Regions from separate parts of the Vibrio sp. CB1-5 genome, predicted to be linked through region 4. Evidence: predicted binding sites of a transcription regulator. Region 4 holds the regulator's gene; each other region holds the start of a gene.
The links. Region 4 encodes PurR, which represses purine synthesis genes. Its sites were predicted from a motif close to TNANGNAAACGTTTNCNTNA; they were not measured.
Positions count from the first base shown of each region.

Region 1: ihfA (integration host factor subunit alpha) is a predicted target of PurR. The motif match lies at 2,610-2,629, and genes of this name have one in related genera.
Region 2: folD (bifunctional methylenetetrahydrofolate dehydrogenase/methenyltetrahydrofolate cyclohydrolase FolD) is a predicted target of PurR. The motif match lies at 2,605-2,624, and genes of this name have one in related genera.
Region 3: guaB (IMP dehydrogenase) is a predicted target of PurR. The motif match lies at 1,465-1,484, and genes of this name have one in related genera.

Region 1 is NZ_JBJHPB010000001.1:135,756-139,365, reverse strand. Features, by position in the region: gene pheT (phenylalanine--tRNA ligase subunit beta) at 1-2,205, shown strand, start outside; gene ihfA (integration host factor subunit alpha) at 2,673-2,966, shown strand; gene ACJB0T_RS00565 (RelA/SpoT domain-containing protein) at 3,085-3,610, opposite strand, start outside.
Region 2 is NZ_JBJHPB010000008.1:21,678-25,287, reverse strand. Features, by position in the region: gene ACJB0T_RS07995 (YcgL domain-containing protein) at 1-99, shown strand, start outside; gene ACJB0T_RS07990 (lytic murein transglycosylase) at 124-1,101, shown strand; gene ACJB0T_RS07985 (HPr family phosphocarrier protein) at 1,201-1,452, opposite strand; gene folD (bifunctional methylenetetrahydrofolate dehydrogenase/methenyltetrahydrofolate cyclohydrolase FolD) at 1,670-2,533, opposite strand; tRNA gene ACJB0T_RS07975 (tRNA-Arg) at 2,739-2,815, shown strand; gene ACJB0T_RS07970 (DEAD/DEAH box helicase) at 2,917-3,610, shown strand, end outside.
Region 3 is NZ_JBJHPB010000008.1:155,634-159,243, reverse strand. Features, by position in the region: gene xseA (exodeoxyribonuclease VII large subunit) at 1-1,377, opposite strand; gene guaB (IMP dehydrogenase) at 1,586-3,049, shown strand; gene guaA (glutamine-hydrolyzing GMP synthase) at 3,168-3,610, shown strand, end outside.
Region 4 is NZ_JBJHPB010000007.1:77,220-80,829, forward strand. Features, by position in the region: gene ACJB0T_RS07335 (TVP38/TMEM64 family protein) at 1-231, opposite strand, end outside; gene ACJB0T_RS07340 (TfoX/Sxy family DNA transformation protein) at 352-942, opposite strand; cyclic di-GMP riboswitch class I at 1,058-1,144, opposite strand; gene purR (HTH-type transcriptional repressor PurR) at 1,325-2,329, opposite strand; gene torD (molecular chaperone TorD) at 2,690-3,343, opposite strand.

The DNA of each region.
Region 1 (3,610 bases), on a different contig from region 4:
GATGTTGGCGCCCAAGACGAAAATGGCGAAAAGCAACTGCTAGACATCGTTTGTGGCGCTCCAAACTGTCGTGAAGGCCTGAAAGTAGCAGTAGCAACGGTTGGTGCTGTTCTTCCAGGCGATTTCAAAATCAAGAAAGCAAAACTACGTGGTCAACCTTCACACGGTATGCTGTGCTCGTTTACTGAGCTAGGTATCGATGTTGAATCTGACGGCATTATGGAACTGGCTGAAGACGCAGTAATCGGTACTGATTTCCGTGACTTCCTAGGTCTTGATGACGTAACTGTTGACGTTGACCTAACTGCAAACCGCGCTGACTGTTTCAGCATCCGTGGTCTTGCTCGTGAAGTTGGCGTTCTAAACCGTGCTGACGTGACAGCACCAGCGGTTAACCCTGTTGAAGCATCTATTGCTGATGTGGCGTCTATTGAAGTTAAAGCAACGGAAGCGTGTCCTCGTTACCTCGGTCGTATCGTTAAGAACGTGAACGTTCAAGCTGAAACACCACTATGGATGCAAGAGAAACTGCGTCGTTGTGGTATTCGTTCAATCGACCCTGTTGTAGATATCACTAACTATGTGCTTCTAGAGCAAGGTCAGCCAATGCACGCGTTCGATCTCGCTAAGATTGAAGGTGGTATCGTTGTTCGTATGGCAGAGCAGGGCGAGAAACTGACTCTTCTAGACGGCACTGAAGCTGAACTAAACGCAGACACACTTGTTGTTGCAGACCACAACAAAGCACTCGCTATTGCGGGTATCTTTGGCGGTGAAGAGTCTGGTGTAACAACGGAGACTAAAGACGTGCTTCTAGAGTGTGCGTTCTTCGCACCGGACCACATTCGTGGCCGCGCTCGTAGCTACGGTCTTCACACAGATTCTTCAATGCGTTTTGAGCGTGGTGTGGACTACGCACTGCAAGTCAGCGCAATGGAGCGTGCAACTGAGCTTCTAGTTGAAATCTGTGGCGGTGAAGTAGCACCTGTCGTTGCTGTTGAGTCTGACGCTGATCTTCCTAAGCCAAACACAGTTGAACTGCGCCGTACTAAGCTAGATTCACTTCTTGGTCACCACATCGCTGACTCTGAAGTTGTTGAGATCCTAGAGCGTCTAGGTTTAACAGTAACGACAACCGATACAGGTTGGACGGGCGTTGCACCAACATGGCGTTTTGACATCGCAATCGAACAAGACCTGATTGAAGAAGTAGGTCGTATCTACGGTTACGATAACATTCCAAATCAACACCCTGCTGCAACACTTAAGATGCACAACCACGTTGAAGCGAATCTTCCGTTGAAACGCGTACGTGATCTGCTTGTTGACCGTGGCTACCATGAAGCGATTACCTACAGCTTCGTTGAGCCAGAGCAGCAGAAGCTTGTTGTGCCAGACGTTGAGCCACTGATTTTGCCATTCCCAATCTCTGCGGATATGTCAGCAATGCGTCTTGGTCTTATTCAAGGCCTTCTAAATACGGTTGTTCACAACCAGAAGCGCCAACAACCACGTGTTCGTCTATTCGAATACGGTCTGCGTTTCATCCCTTGTGAAAGTGCTGAAAATGGCATGCGCCAAGAGCCTATGCTTGCAGGTGTGATTGCGGGTACTCGCAGCGAAGAGCATTGGGACATTGAAACCAACACGGTTGATTTCTTTGACCTAAAAGGTGACCTAGAGGCGATTCTAGAGCTGTCTGCAAACGAGAAAGCTTACTCATTTGCTGCAGCAAAACACCCAGCACTTCACCCAGGTCAATCTGCAGCAATTGTTGTAGATGGCAAAGAGGTTGGTGTCATTGGTACTATTCACCCAGAGCTTGAGCGCAAGTTCGGTCTAAACGGTCGTACTATCGTATTCGAAGTTGAATGGTCTGCGATCAACACGAAAGTGATTCCAGAAGCGGCTGGACTTTCTAAGTTCCCTGCAAACCGTCGTGACATCGCTGTTGTTGTTGATGAAGCAGTAGCTTCTGGTGACATCGTTGCAGCTTGCTTAGAGCAAGGTGGCGAGTTCTTAAAAGACGCGAAATTGTTTGACGTTTACGTAGGTAAGGGCGTTGAGGAAGGTAAGAAGAGTCTAGCGATTGCTTTGACTCTACAGTCTCTAGAGCGCACACTTGAAGATGCAGATATCGCAGGTGCGGTAGACGCAATTGTTACCCATATTTCTGAGAAATTTGGTGCATCGCTTCGTGACTAATCGCGATTAGCGTATCAACGTGAATTGCCTGAAAAAGCGAGTTACTGAAAAGTAACTCGCTTTTTTTATATCTCAATATAATAGGGAAGAAAAACCCAGTTTCATATCGAAAATATATTGCAACTCGCTGTTTTTACACAATAAATTACAACTCATCTGCATCAAGGTCACTATTTTCAATTTTGTTTATAACTTTATTAAAGTCTAATTTAACTCTGTCCTTTGGAATAAAATTCTGTGTAAATGTTTCTGGGTAATCTATATCTCTAAAATATGCTGAAAATCCGATAACTTGCTAAAACTTAAAGCAAAATCCTGACATAGTTCTGAAATAAAAAAGTTGGCGAAAATCAGAAGGTTGGCTTACACTTTTCAAAGTTGGCCTGTTATGTTGTTGATTGGTCGAACGAAATCTTAAGCGTTATCACTGCGATAACAAGGTATGAATTAGCTTTGAGGGGAGTTTTATGGCGCTCACAAAAGCCGATCTGGCTGAGAACCTATTTGAGAAACTCGGATTCAGTAAAAGGGATGCCAAGGAAACGGTAGAAGTGTTTTTCGAAGAAATTAGAAAATCACTTGAAAGTGGCGAACAGGTAAAACTGTCGGGTTTTGGTAATTTTGACTTGCGTGACAAAAATGAACGTCCGGGTCGAAATCCCAAAACTGGTGAAGACATTCCCATTTCCGCTCGACGCGTAGTGACATTCCGTCCGGGTCAGAAACTGAAGGCTCGAGTCGAAAATATCAAAGTAGATTAATGTCCTACTGTTAAACAAAAAGACCACCTAGTGTGGTCTTTTTGTGGTTTAGGGGTTAGGTATTTAGGGGATATCGGACGCTAAGTCATTGCTCTAAATGCGTTTAATCAAGAGCGGACTAGGCCGCTCGAATGTTGGTCGTAATGTAAGGTTGCCAAGCGTTTTGATACAGCTCCATTGATTGGCGTCGTAGGCTGGCGATTTGTGCAGTCTCAAACTCATTAAGTGCGCGGCTTTCAGCGGCGGCTCTACGCTCAATTCCTTGAACGATTTCATACAAATCGTGCTCAGGTCCACTTTTAACATCTGCGATGTCTTTAAGGTGCAGTTGTACTTCAGCGATAATTCCGGTCTTAGGTAATTTAACCAAGATATTGAGGTCACGATATCCAGACGCTGCTGGGCTTTTGAAGCGGTTTTTAACCCTTACTACCTGAGCTTCACGGCTAAGCGCTTCATAAGCGCCTACAAGGCTTTCAACGTCTTGAGCGACGATAGTACCTCGAGCCAGATCTGTGATTTGATTCACCTGACCGTTGAGCTCGGTGTCAATCTTCACTTTTGCTCGCTCAGCAGATTTTACGCCTGCAAAGTAGGCATCGGTGTCAGTCAGTAGGGCGGTGGTTTTACAAAGCGCTTCTAGC
Region 2 (3,610 bases), on a different contig from region 4:
AAAGCCTCGATCAACGAGGAGGGCTTTTTCTTACAATTGCCACCACCGCCAGAAAACTTGCTAGATAAATATAAAGAGCAGAAAGCTCAGCAAAAATAGTCCGAATGCTCAGGGGAGGGCACGGTGAAAACGATATTGTCAGTGATACTAGGAGCAAGCCTAGCCACAAGCGCAGCAGCGCAACAAAAGGAATCCTTCGAGGAGTATGTCGCAGGCCTCAAGCAAGAAGCACGTGCCAAAGGGATTTCCGAGCAAATTTTAACAGAAGCCTTTGCTGGGGTTGAATATAAACCTAGAGCGGTAAAAGCCGACCGCAACCAGCCCGAGAAAAAACTCACTTTGGATGAATACATTCCAAGAGCGGTGCCAGACTGGAAAGTCGAACAGGCGAAAGAGCTGCACGATAAGCACTACGCTGAGCTAAAACGTATTGGCGATGAGTATGGCGTCCAGCCGCGCTTTATTGTGGCGCTTTGGGGTGTGGAAAGTAACTTTGGCCGCTTCACAGGGAATTACCGCGTCATCGATGCGCTGTCGACCATGGCTTATGAAGGGCGACGCGAAGCCTTCTTCCGCAGTGAAGCACTTGCCGCTCTGACTATTCTAGAACAAGGGCATATTGCACCAGCGGACATGAAAGGGTCTTGGGCTGGGGCGATGGGTCAAAGTCAGTTTATGCCAAGCTCTTTCTTGAACTTTGCTGCCGATGGTAACGGCGATGGTAAGAAAGACATTTGGGACTCGGAAGCAGACGTATTTGCTTCAACTGCGAACTATCTTGCGCAATCTGGTTGGGATGATAAATACACTTGGGGTCGTCAAGTCAAAGTGCCACAAGGTTTTTCTCCAGAGCTGCAAGGTCGTGAGTCTGAAAAAGGCAAGCTACTGCAAGAGTGGAGCAAGTTAGGTGTCACCAAATACGATGGTCGTCCGTTGCCACAATTGGATGAAGACATCAAAGCATGGCTCATTATGCCCGATGATGAAAATGGTCGTGTCTACTTGGTATACAACAACTACAACGTACTCATGAAGTGGAATCGCTCGTATTATTTTGCTTTAGCGGTGAGTCATTTAGCTGATCGTATTGCGATGAAGTAGTCGTGGTTGAAGGCGCTCTTTGAGTGTTCGTGCCGCGCAATAATCAACAGAAAAGGGCTCAACGTACTCAGGCCGCGTACGTTGAGCCCTTTAATTATCTTAGCCAGTCACTTTTTCTAAGAAACTCGCCAACTCATCCACTGCCTGCTTATTGGCAGATTGAACTGTGACTTCAGTGCCTTTTACTAACTGCAGTGTTTGCAGTTTAAATAAGTTTTTGGCGGTGGCCGTTTTCCCTTTTGATACTATTTCGACATCTTCAGCGTACTGCTTCGCTTGTTTAACAAACTGTGCTGCAGGTCTGGTGTGTAGGCCACTTTCCGCTGTAATTACGGCATTTTTCTTATACATAGCGTTGTCCCCTCTTTAGTCGACGAATATCTCTGACTCTGTTTGTACCTAACGCGAGGTACGAATACTGTGACAAAGAGGCAAAGTTTCTAAAACAAGGGCGATGTGTAGGAGAAATTGAGAGGGAGTTAACGTTATATGACTGATTTTTAGAGGGAAAGCTCGTGCGACAAGCTGGGAGGTAACAGTAAGGGAGCGAACTCCCTTACTTCATGGATTACTTCTTAGCAGTGTGGAACTGCTCGCACGCAATCATAGTGTTCTCAATCAGGCTTGCCACCGTCATAGGACCAACGCCGCCAGGAACTGGGGTAATGAAGCTTGCGTTGTCTTTGGCAACATCGTACTCAACGTCACCAACTAGGGTGCCATTTTCCAAACGGTTGATGCCCACATCGACCACAACCGCGCCTTTTTTGATCCAGTGACCAGGAACAAAGTTTGGCTTACCAACAGCCACAACGACCACGTCCGCTTGACGCACGTGACTCTCTAAGTCTTTAGTGAATCGGTGACAGGTTGTTGTTGTACAACCAGCCAACAACAGCTCTAGCGTCATTGGGCGACCAACAATATTAGATGCACCCACAATCACCGCGTGCTTACCACGAAGTTGAATGTTGTAACGATCAAGGAGAGTGATAATGCCTTTCGGCGTGCACGAGCGTAGCTTAGGAATGCGTTGCGCTAGACGGCCCACGTTGTATGGGTGGAAGCCATCGACATCTTTTTCTGGGATGATTCGCTCAAGAACGTGAGTCGTATCGATACCTGCAGGAAGCGGCAATTGCACCAAGATCCCATCAACCTCTGGGTCATTGTTCAGCTCATCAACTAGGCTTAATAGCTCTTCTTCGGTTGCGCTAGCTGGCAAGTCGTAAGACTTAGAAACAAAGCCTACTTCTTCACACGCGCGGCGCTTGCTGCCCACATAAACCTGCGAGGCTGGGTCTTCACCCACTAAAACAACGGCTAACCCCGGCGCTCGAAGTCCTGCGTCCGTTCTCGCTTTAACACGAGCGGCGACTTCTGAGCGTACAGTTTGAGAAATGAGTTTCCCATCAATGTTTTGAGCAGACATAATTTTCCTTGAGAAAGTTAATTGACTGTTATTTTTGTGTGCATTGTCCCAGAAAACTATTTCAAAAGCTACAACGCAAACGTTTGCATCGGTGTGTTTTTCGTCTTTTGCTGATATGTTGACTTTTTTTTGGGCGTTTAAACCGCTCAAAGCAATAAAGCCATTGATTTACCTCTCCTAACTCGTATAATTCTTTCCCTGTAGCGCGCCCTTAGCTCAGCTGGATAGAGCACGTCCCTTCTAAGGATGTGGTCGTAGGTTCGAATCCTACAGGGCGTGCCATTATTTAAGACCCCTGATAGCTCTATGAGTTGTCAGGGGTTTTTCGTTTTAATTCTTAGGATCTGCTACACTTTTTGCAATTAATCATCTGAGAACTCGTGATGTCTTTTTCTAACCTCGGCTTAAGCCAACTTATATTGGATGCAGTAGCATCGCTTGGCTATCAAAAGCCAACCACGATTCAATCAAAAGCAATTCCGATTGTCCTAAAAGGTGAAAACCTGATTGCAGCGGCACAAACTGGTACTGGTAAAACGGCGAGTTTTGTGTTGCCTATTCTAGAGAAGCTAAGCCAAAGCGAAACCCAGCGAAAGAAGCGTGCTCGCGCGATCATCTTAACGCCGACTCGTGAACTAGCACTGCAGGTAAACCAAAGTATTGAAGCCTACGCACAGCATTTGCCTTTAAAGTCGATGGCAATGTTTGGTGGTGTGGATTACGCTCCACAAAAACAAGCGCTGATTGATGGCGTTGATATTGTCGTTGCCACTCCTGGCCGCTTGATTGATTTGTACGGTCAGCGCGCGATTCATTTTGATGAACTCGAAGTACTGGTGTTAGATGAAGCCGATAAGATGCTTGATATGGGTTTTATCGAAGCCATCAACAAAATCATCGCACGCGTACCAGAAGATGCACAAAACCTGCTGTTTTCGGCAACGCTGTCTAACCCAGTTCGGGAGTTAGCAAAATCGGCGATCCGCGATCCTGAAGAGATCTCGATTACCAAACATAGCGCGTCAAAGAGCAACATCAAGCAGTGGATTGTCACGGTCGATAAAGATATGAAATCTT
Region 3 (3,610 bases), on a different contig from region 4:
TTAGCCAATATCCCCTGTACGAATAACCTGAGACTCGATAACACCGTTATCGAGTTTCGTCGTTATGGTACTACCGACTTCGACATTGTTGGCATTGGTGAGCACTTGACCATTGCTGTCTTGAGTAATCGAATAGCCGCGCTGTAGCGTCGCAAGTGGGCTAACGGTATCCAGTTTTCCTGCTGTCACTGCAAACTGATGCTTGGCGGTATCGAGCTGTTTTTGTATCGCTTGTTTAAGCCGCGCTTGTAATTGCACTAATCGGTTCGATTGTTTTTCTAATTGACGGTCTGGAGAGAGGGCCATCAATCGATGCTGCTTGTTATTTAGACGCAGAGCTTCTTGCGATAGGCGTTGCTTCATTGCAGCACTCAAGCGGTATTCAAATTCATCAAGAAGTTGGCTCTGTCGTTGCAACTGATGTTTTGGGTGATGACTGTTTAACGCTTGTGTCAGTGCAGAAAACTGCTGTTTTTGTTGAGCAAGGTAAATCTGCATAGTATTACGCAGCCTTTGCTCTCGACTCTTTAGTGACTCATGCTTGTGTGACGTGTCATTGCTAACCAGCTCTGCTGCCGCGCTTGGGGTTGGCGCACGTACATCGGCAACATAATCGGCAATCGTGACATCAATTTCGTGCCCGACAGCACTAATGATGGGAATTTGACTTGCAGCGATGGTTCTCGCCAGTATTTCGTGGTTGAAGCACCATAAATCTTCCAGTGAGCCACCCCCTCGACCGACAATCAACACATCACACTCATTACGACTATTGGCACGTCCAATTGCTTGCGCAATTTCAATCGCCGCCGCATCACCTTGAACCGTTGTTGGGTAGATAACGACGGGCAATGATGGGTCGCGTCTTTTCAGGACATCAAGAATATCGAACAGCGCAGCACCAGTTTTAGAAGTGATGATACCCACTCGTTTAGGATGAGAAGGCAGAGGCTTTTTCAGTGACTGTGAGAATAATCCCTCAGCCGCCAGTGACATCTTTAGCTTCTCAAACTCTTGCTGCAGTCTGCCATCGCCCTCAGGTTGCATCGATTCAATGATCAGCTGGTAGTCACCACGTGGCTCATACAAAGAGAGACGCGCTTTCACCAATACTTGATTGCCGTTGACGGGCTTAAAGGTGACTCGACGATTGTTGCCACGGAACATCGCGCACTTAACTTGAGCGCGTGAGTCTTTTAACGTGAGGTACCAGTGACCAGAGACAGGTGCAGAAAAGTTAGATATTTCACCGACTAACCAGACAATCCCCATTTCATTTTCTAGTAATAAACGTACTTCGGAATTCAGACGAGAGACCGTGTAAATGTTCTGATTAGAAGAAGATGACTGAGAAGTAGATCGCGGGGATAGGGACACAGCTAATCTCAAAGACGTGAGTATGGAAATTAGCGGCAATATAATACATATCAAGGGGGTAATTGCAAATAAAAAATAGAAAAATGTGTAGCCAAGCGATTTCGTCGGGCGTATAATCCCACCGCAATATCTAATCCAAATCACCTTATTATGCGAAACGATAAGGGCGGATTTTTTCTTTAAACTCCTCTATTGTGAGATATTGCAAATGCTAAGAATTGCCAAAGAAGCGCTGACGTTCGATGATGTACTACTCGTTCCAGCTCACTCCACCGTTCTCCCAAACACAGCTGATCTTCGCACTCGGCTGACCAAGAATATCACTCTGAATATTCCAATGATTTCTGCGTCTATGGACACAGTGACAGAAGCGCGTCTTGCGATCGCGCTAGCCCAAGAAGGTGGCATTGGCTTTATCCACAAGAACATGTCTATCGAGCAACAAGCTGAGCAGGTTCGTCTAGTTAAAATCTTTGAAGCAGGTGTAGTTACTAACCCAGTAACAGTTAGCCCAGATGCATCTATCGCTGATGTGGTTGCGCTGACTGATAAGCACGGCTTTGCCGGTTTCCCTGTTGTTGCTGAAAACAACGAACTCGTAGGCATCATCACTGGTCGTGATGTTCGCTTTGTTACTGACCTTTCTAAGAAAGTAGAAGCAGTAATGACGCCAAAAGAGCGCCTAGCCTCTGTTAAAGAAGGTGCTTCTCGTGAAGAAGTACAAGAAGAGATGCACCGTGCACGTGTTGAGAAAGTACTGGTTGTGAATGACGAGTTCCAACTTACCGGTATGATCACAGCAAAAGACTTCCACAAAGCAGAACGTAAGCCTAACGCATGTAAAGATGCGCAAGGTCGTCTACGCGTTGGTGCTGCAGTTGGTGCTGGCGCTGGTAACGAAGAACGTGTTAAAGCGCTTGTTGAAGCAGGTGTTGACGTTCTACTTATCGACTCTTCACACGGTCACTCTGAAGGTGTTCTAAACCGTATCCGCGAAACTCGCGCTGCATACCCAGATCTCGACATCATCGGCGGCAACGTTGCGACAGCTGCAGGTGCTAAAGCACTGATTGAAGCTGGCGTAAGCGCAGTGAAAGTCGGTATCGGCCCTGGTTCAATCTGTACAACTCGTATCGTAACAGGTGTTGGTGTACCTCAAATCACAGCGATTTCAGACGCGGCAGCAGCAGCTGAAGAATATGGCATCCCAGTTATCGCTGATGGCGGTATCCGTTTCTCAGGTGATATCTGTAAAGCTATCGTAGCTGGCGCATCTTGTGTCATGGTTGGTTCTATGTTCGCTGGTACTGAAGAAGCACCTGGTGAAGTGATTCTTTACCAAGGTCGTTCATACAAAGCTTACCGCGGTATGGGTTCACTTGGCGCTATGTCTCAAGGTTCTTCTGACCGTTACTTCCAATCTGATAACGCAGCTGACAAGCTCGTTCCAGAAGGTATCGAAGGTCGTATTGCTTATAAAGGTCGCCTAAAAGAGATCGTTCACCAGCAAATGGGTGGTCTTCGTTCAAGCATGGGTCTAACTGGCTCTGCGACTATTGAAGATATGCGTACTAAAGCAGAATTCGTTCGCATCTCTGGTGCGGGTCTAAACGAATCTCACGTACACGATGTTCAAATCACCAAGGAAGCGCCTAACTACCGTTTAGGTTAATAGCGATAACGTAGTGACATAAATCCTACGTAAACGTTTGCTTTTTTCCTTGAAGCAAAGATAAGAGGCGGGTAAACTCGCCTCCGTTTTCAACACTTAGCTGATAAGATTGCCCAAAATGACGAAAAATATTCATGACCAACGAATTCTGATCCTAGACTTCGGTTCTCAATACACACAACTAGTAGCACGTCGCGTTCGTGAGATCGGTGTTTACTGTGAACTATGGAGCTGGGACGTAGAAGAAGCGGATATTCGTGAATTCAACCCAGACGGTATTATCCTATCTGGTGGTCCAGAAAGCGTTACGGAAGACAACTCTCCACGTGCTCCTCAGTACGTATTTGATTCAGGTGTTCCAGTTCTTGGTGTGTGCTACGGCATGCAGACCATGGCTGAGCAGCTGGGCGGTAAAGTAGCGGGCTCTAACGAGCGTGAATTTGGCTACGCACAAGTTAAAGTATCTGGTGACTCTGCAATCTTTAAAGGTCTTGAAGAAACTCAAGATGTTTGGATGAGCCACGGCGACAAAGTTGTTGAAATCCCAGCAGACTTCGTAAA
Region 4 (3,610 bases):
AGCAGCACCGAGCAAGGTAACGACTGCTGCTCCTGGAATGGAAAACGCGGTGATTGCGATGTAGGCAAAAAAGTAGGTAAGTGCCGCAGTAACAAAATTCGCATCGATGTACTCAGCAAGTGCGGCTTGCTGCGCTTTGGCGTTCTCGAGCGTAAGATGCTGACCAAAATTAACGCCTAAAAATATGATGATGGCAACCAGTACTAACCCAAGTATTAGCTTCTTGCTCATGACGATATCCTTTGTAATGTCTCAGTATTAGTGTAGTAGAAAGGGCAGGCGAGCTTTTCCTTTCATCTAATACGAAAAAAATCAGCCATAAGGCTGATTTTTTATTGGGAAAACCAAGGGTTAGTTGATTAAGCTAGCAAGCTCTTCTCGTTTGGTTTGTGGTATCACAGACCAGTGAGTGCCGTTGATGGCACCTTCTAGAGCCCATAGCAACTCAAGTCCAACTGAACTTGAATGGGTTCTTTGAATGGCTTTGAATGCCTCAACAGAACCGTGCTGCTGCAAATCGCACACAGATTCGATGCCGGCTTTCTTAAGCATACGCTCAGTCGCCAGTCGCAAATTAGGAAGATCTTTTAATCGGTTTGGCTTCGTCTCTGACTGTTGCTCTTTTTCAGTTTTTGCAAACGCGAGCGCTTGTTTAGCATGAGTCAAGATAGCGTCTTGATCTTGCCAACAATCGTCTGGTAGCGCGAAGTACTTAGTTACCACGGGAAATCCACGCTTTTTATAAACGTATGGTTTGTAACCTAGCTTTTTAAAGGTGGAAATGGTCTGATGGTCAGTTCTGATATGTAATTTGTTATTTACTGCCAATGCAAACATCGTATCATCTACGAAGATGCCAAATCCGCCGAACATGGATCGAGACTTTACTCTTCCAAGCTGAGCGAACAACTGCATTGAATCTTTTAGTATAGGATTGTCCATGCTTATTCTTTTCTCGGTGTTATTGATTGTGTCACCAAAATCAGGTCCGAGAGTATAGCAAACGGGTGTCAGAGCTCTGTTAAGCCGCCGCTATAACTGAGTCTTTTCCCTTGCCATCGGCAACCCCGCTACCTATCAATAAAATTGGTTTAGGCCGGAGGCTTTGCGTCCCACCTTTTCAGATGGTTTGCCCTGTGCGTGACACATATAGCATATAGGAAAACTATGTAAGTGATTGATTGTAGATTTTTGGAAATGTGATCTTGGTTCAAATAATGTTTGGTTATTTGTGCCTCAAGGTGAATAAAAAAATTGACATAAGCAGTGGAAAAGTTTGAATGGAGATCAAAAAAAAGTGCCGAAATCGGCACTTTTGTCAGCGTTAGGTTAGGGCTTTGACAGAGTCACGATCTACAATTTCTGGGTGCATTTCGAAAATGCGTTTTTCGTGACCTTTATCTTTGATTCGTTCTAGTAGAATCTCAAAGGCATTTTTACCAACACGTCGCTTCGGTTGGTGCACTGTTGTCAGCGGTGGCGAAAAGTATTCAGCCAGTTCAATATTGTCATAACCGATAACAGAGATATCTTCAGGTACGCGCACACCAAGCTGTTGCAGGCGACTCATCAATCCAAATGCCATTGTGTCATTAAAACAGAATACGGCCGTTGGTCTCTCTTCCATTGCAGCGATGCGGTTAGCAGCGATAACCGCAGTATCACATTCAAAGTTACCTTCTAGAATGCGATCTTCTTTCATCTCTATGCCTGCTTCCGCTAGCGCGCGTTTGTAGCCGATGATGCGTTCTTGGCATACCGCTTTTTCTAGGTGACCACTTAGGCAAGCAATGTCAGTATGACCTTTCTCAATCAGGAACTTAGTCGCTAGATAGCCACCTTCCTCTGAGTTATCGATGATCTTATCGGCTTGAGAGCTCTCTGGACCCCAATCCATGATCACTTTTGGAATGTCGGCGTGACGGTCAAGCATCTCAAGAAGCTCTTCAGTCAAGTCAGAACACATTACCAAAATGCCATCTACGCGTTTTTCCGCTAGCATTCGGATGTAGTCGCGCTGCTTCTCGTAAACACCACCTGTGTTACACAGAATCAGGGTATAACCTTGGCGGTAGCAGTAACTTTCTACACCATCGATCACTTCTGAGAAGAATAAGTTTGTCGATTGGGTAACCAACATACCAATGGTTTTAGTCGAGTTACATTTCAAACTACGAGCAACAGCACTAGGCGCATAGTTAAGTTCATCGACGGCAGCCATCACTTTTTCTTGTGTTGCTTCTGCAACAAAGCGAGTTTTATTAATTACGTGGGATACTGTGGTCGTGGAAACGCCAGCAAGTCGGGCGACATCTTTAATGGTTGCCATAGTGATATCCTATAAGTCGCGGCTTATTGAATTAGTGAGTAAACGTTTGTGCCGCTTTAATTTTAGTGGTTCCAGCGCTTTTGTGAATAAACGGATGCAAAAGCGGAAACCGGCAAGTGTATGCAAGCCTAAGTAGAATCGACAAATTGAGCTCAAAGCTCAATATTGACACCTAAGTGGAGGTGACTTTCTGTAATACCAATGGGCGATTGCATTTAAACGGCGGATTGTAGTCGCAGCTTAGTGAGCTGGCAATCATTTATCCCACAAATTTATAACTAAGGCGCAAAATTGACTCAGATGACTGAAAACCATGTTTGCACCTTTAGTGTGTGTTGCGCCTATTCGTTGAAATCGTAGTTAGTCGTTTTCATCCGTAAGGTAGGTCAGGTCTAACTGACAGAAGGCGTGTAAGAGGAGAGCAGCAGCAGAGTAGAAACCAAATTCATCAAACTGTTGGCACTTCTTAACAAACTGAGGTAACCAACTCATTAGATGAGTATTGATGAAGTCCGCTTGTTCGTGCAGTGCATCATTCATATGTGTGTCGTTTTCCAACTCGTTCGAACGGATGATGAGGTTACCTAAAAAATCGAGTTCGATGGCAAGGTGGTCCGCAGGCTCATTGAGATCTTTATTTACCGCGATACCGTGCTCGGCGAGCAGATCTGCCATATCTTGTGCAGGCTGGTCATTGAGTAGGCCAGAAGTGCCAATGTACATTGAGGCATAAGGCAGTGCGCCATATTTGTCGGTCTTCAAAAACAGATCACAAAAATCGGCAGAGAGTTCCAACTGAGCATCTTCACGTATTTGTAATCTATTGAGCGAATCAGTGAAGGTTTTTATTGGCTCCGACAGCGATGGGTTTTCGCCAAGGCCAGTTAGAAACGAACGTATTTCAGGGCTGTGATATTTGCTGAGCTCATCGTCCGTCAGCTCAGCCGCAAACAAGCTCGATAGCCACCAATAGATTTCCGCACGTTGCTCATTAAATGCTTTGATTTCTTGCATTTGTATAGTCTCCAAAAATGATACTTCTATTTTAGCCAATAAAGATGAATAGCAATAACGTGTACTATGAATAAATGAGTTAAATTATTAAAAAATATGAAAAGCAGGTCTTTGTCAGATATTTGCGTATTTTCATTTCTGTTGCATATGCCGTTTGAAGGTTTTGGTTGTTTTGAATCAAAAAAAAGTAGGTTTGTGCCGTTCTCTGCTGTCGTGGACTAGAATTGTGAATGTTTATGAATAGAATGGCCTTGTCATTACAGATTG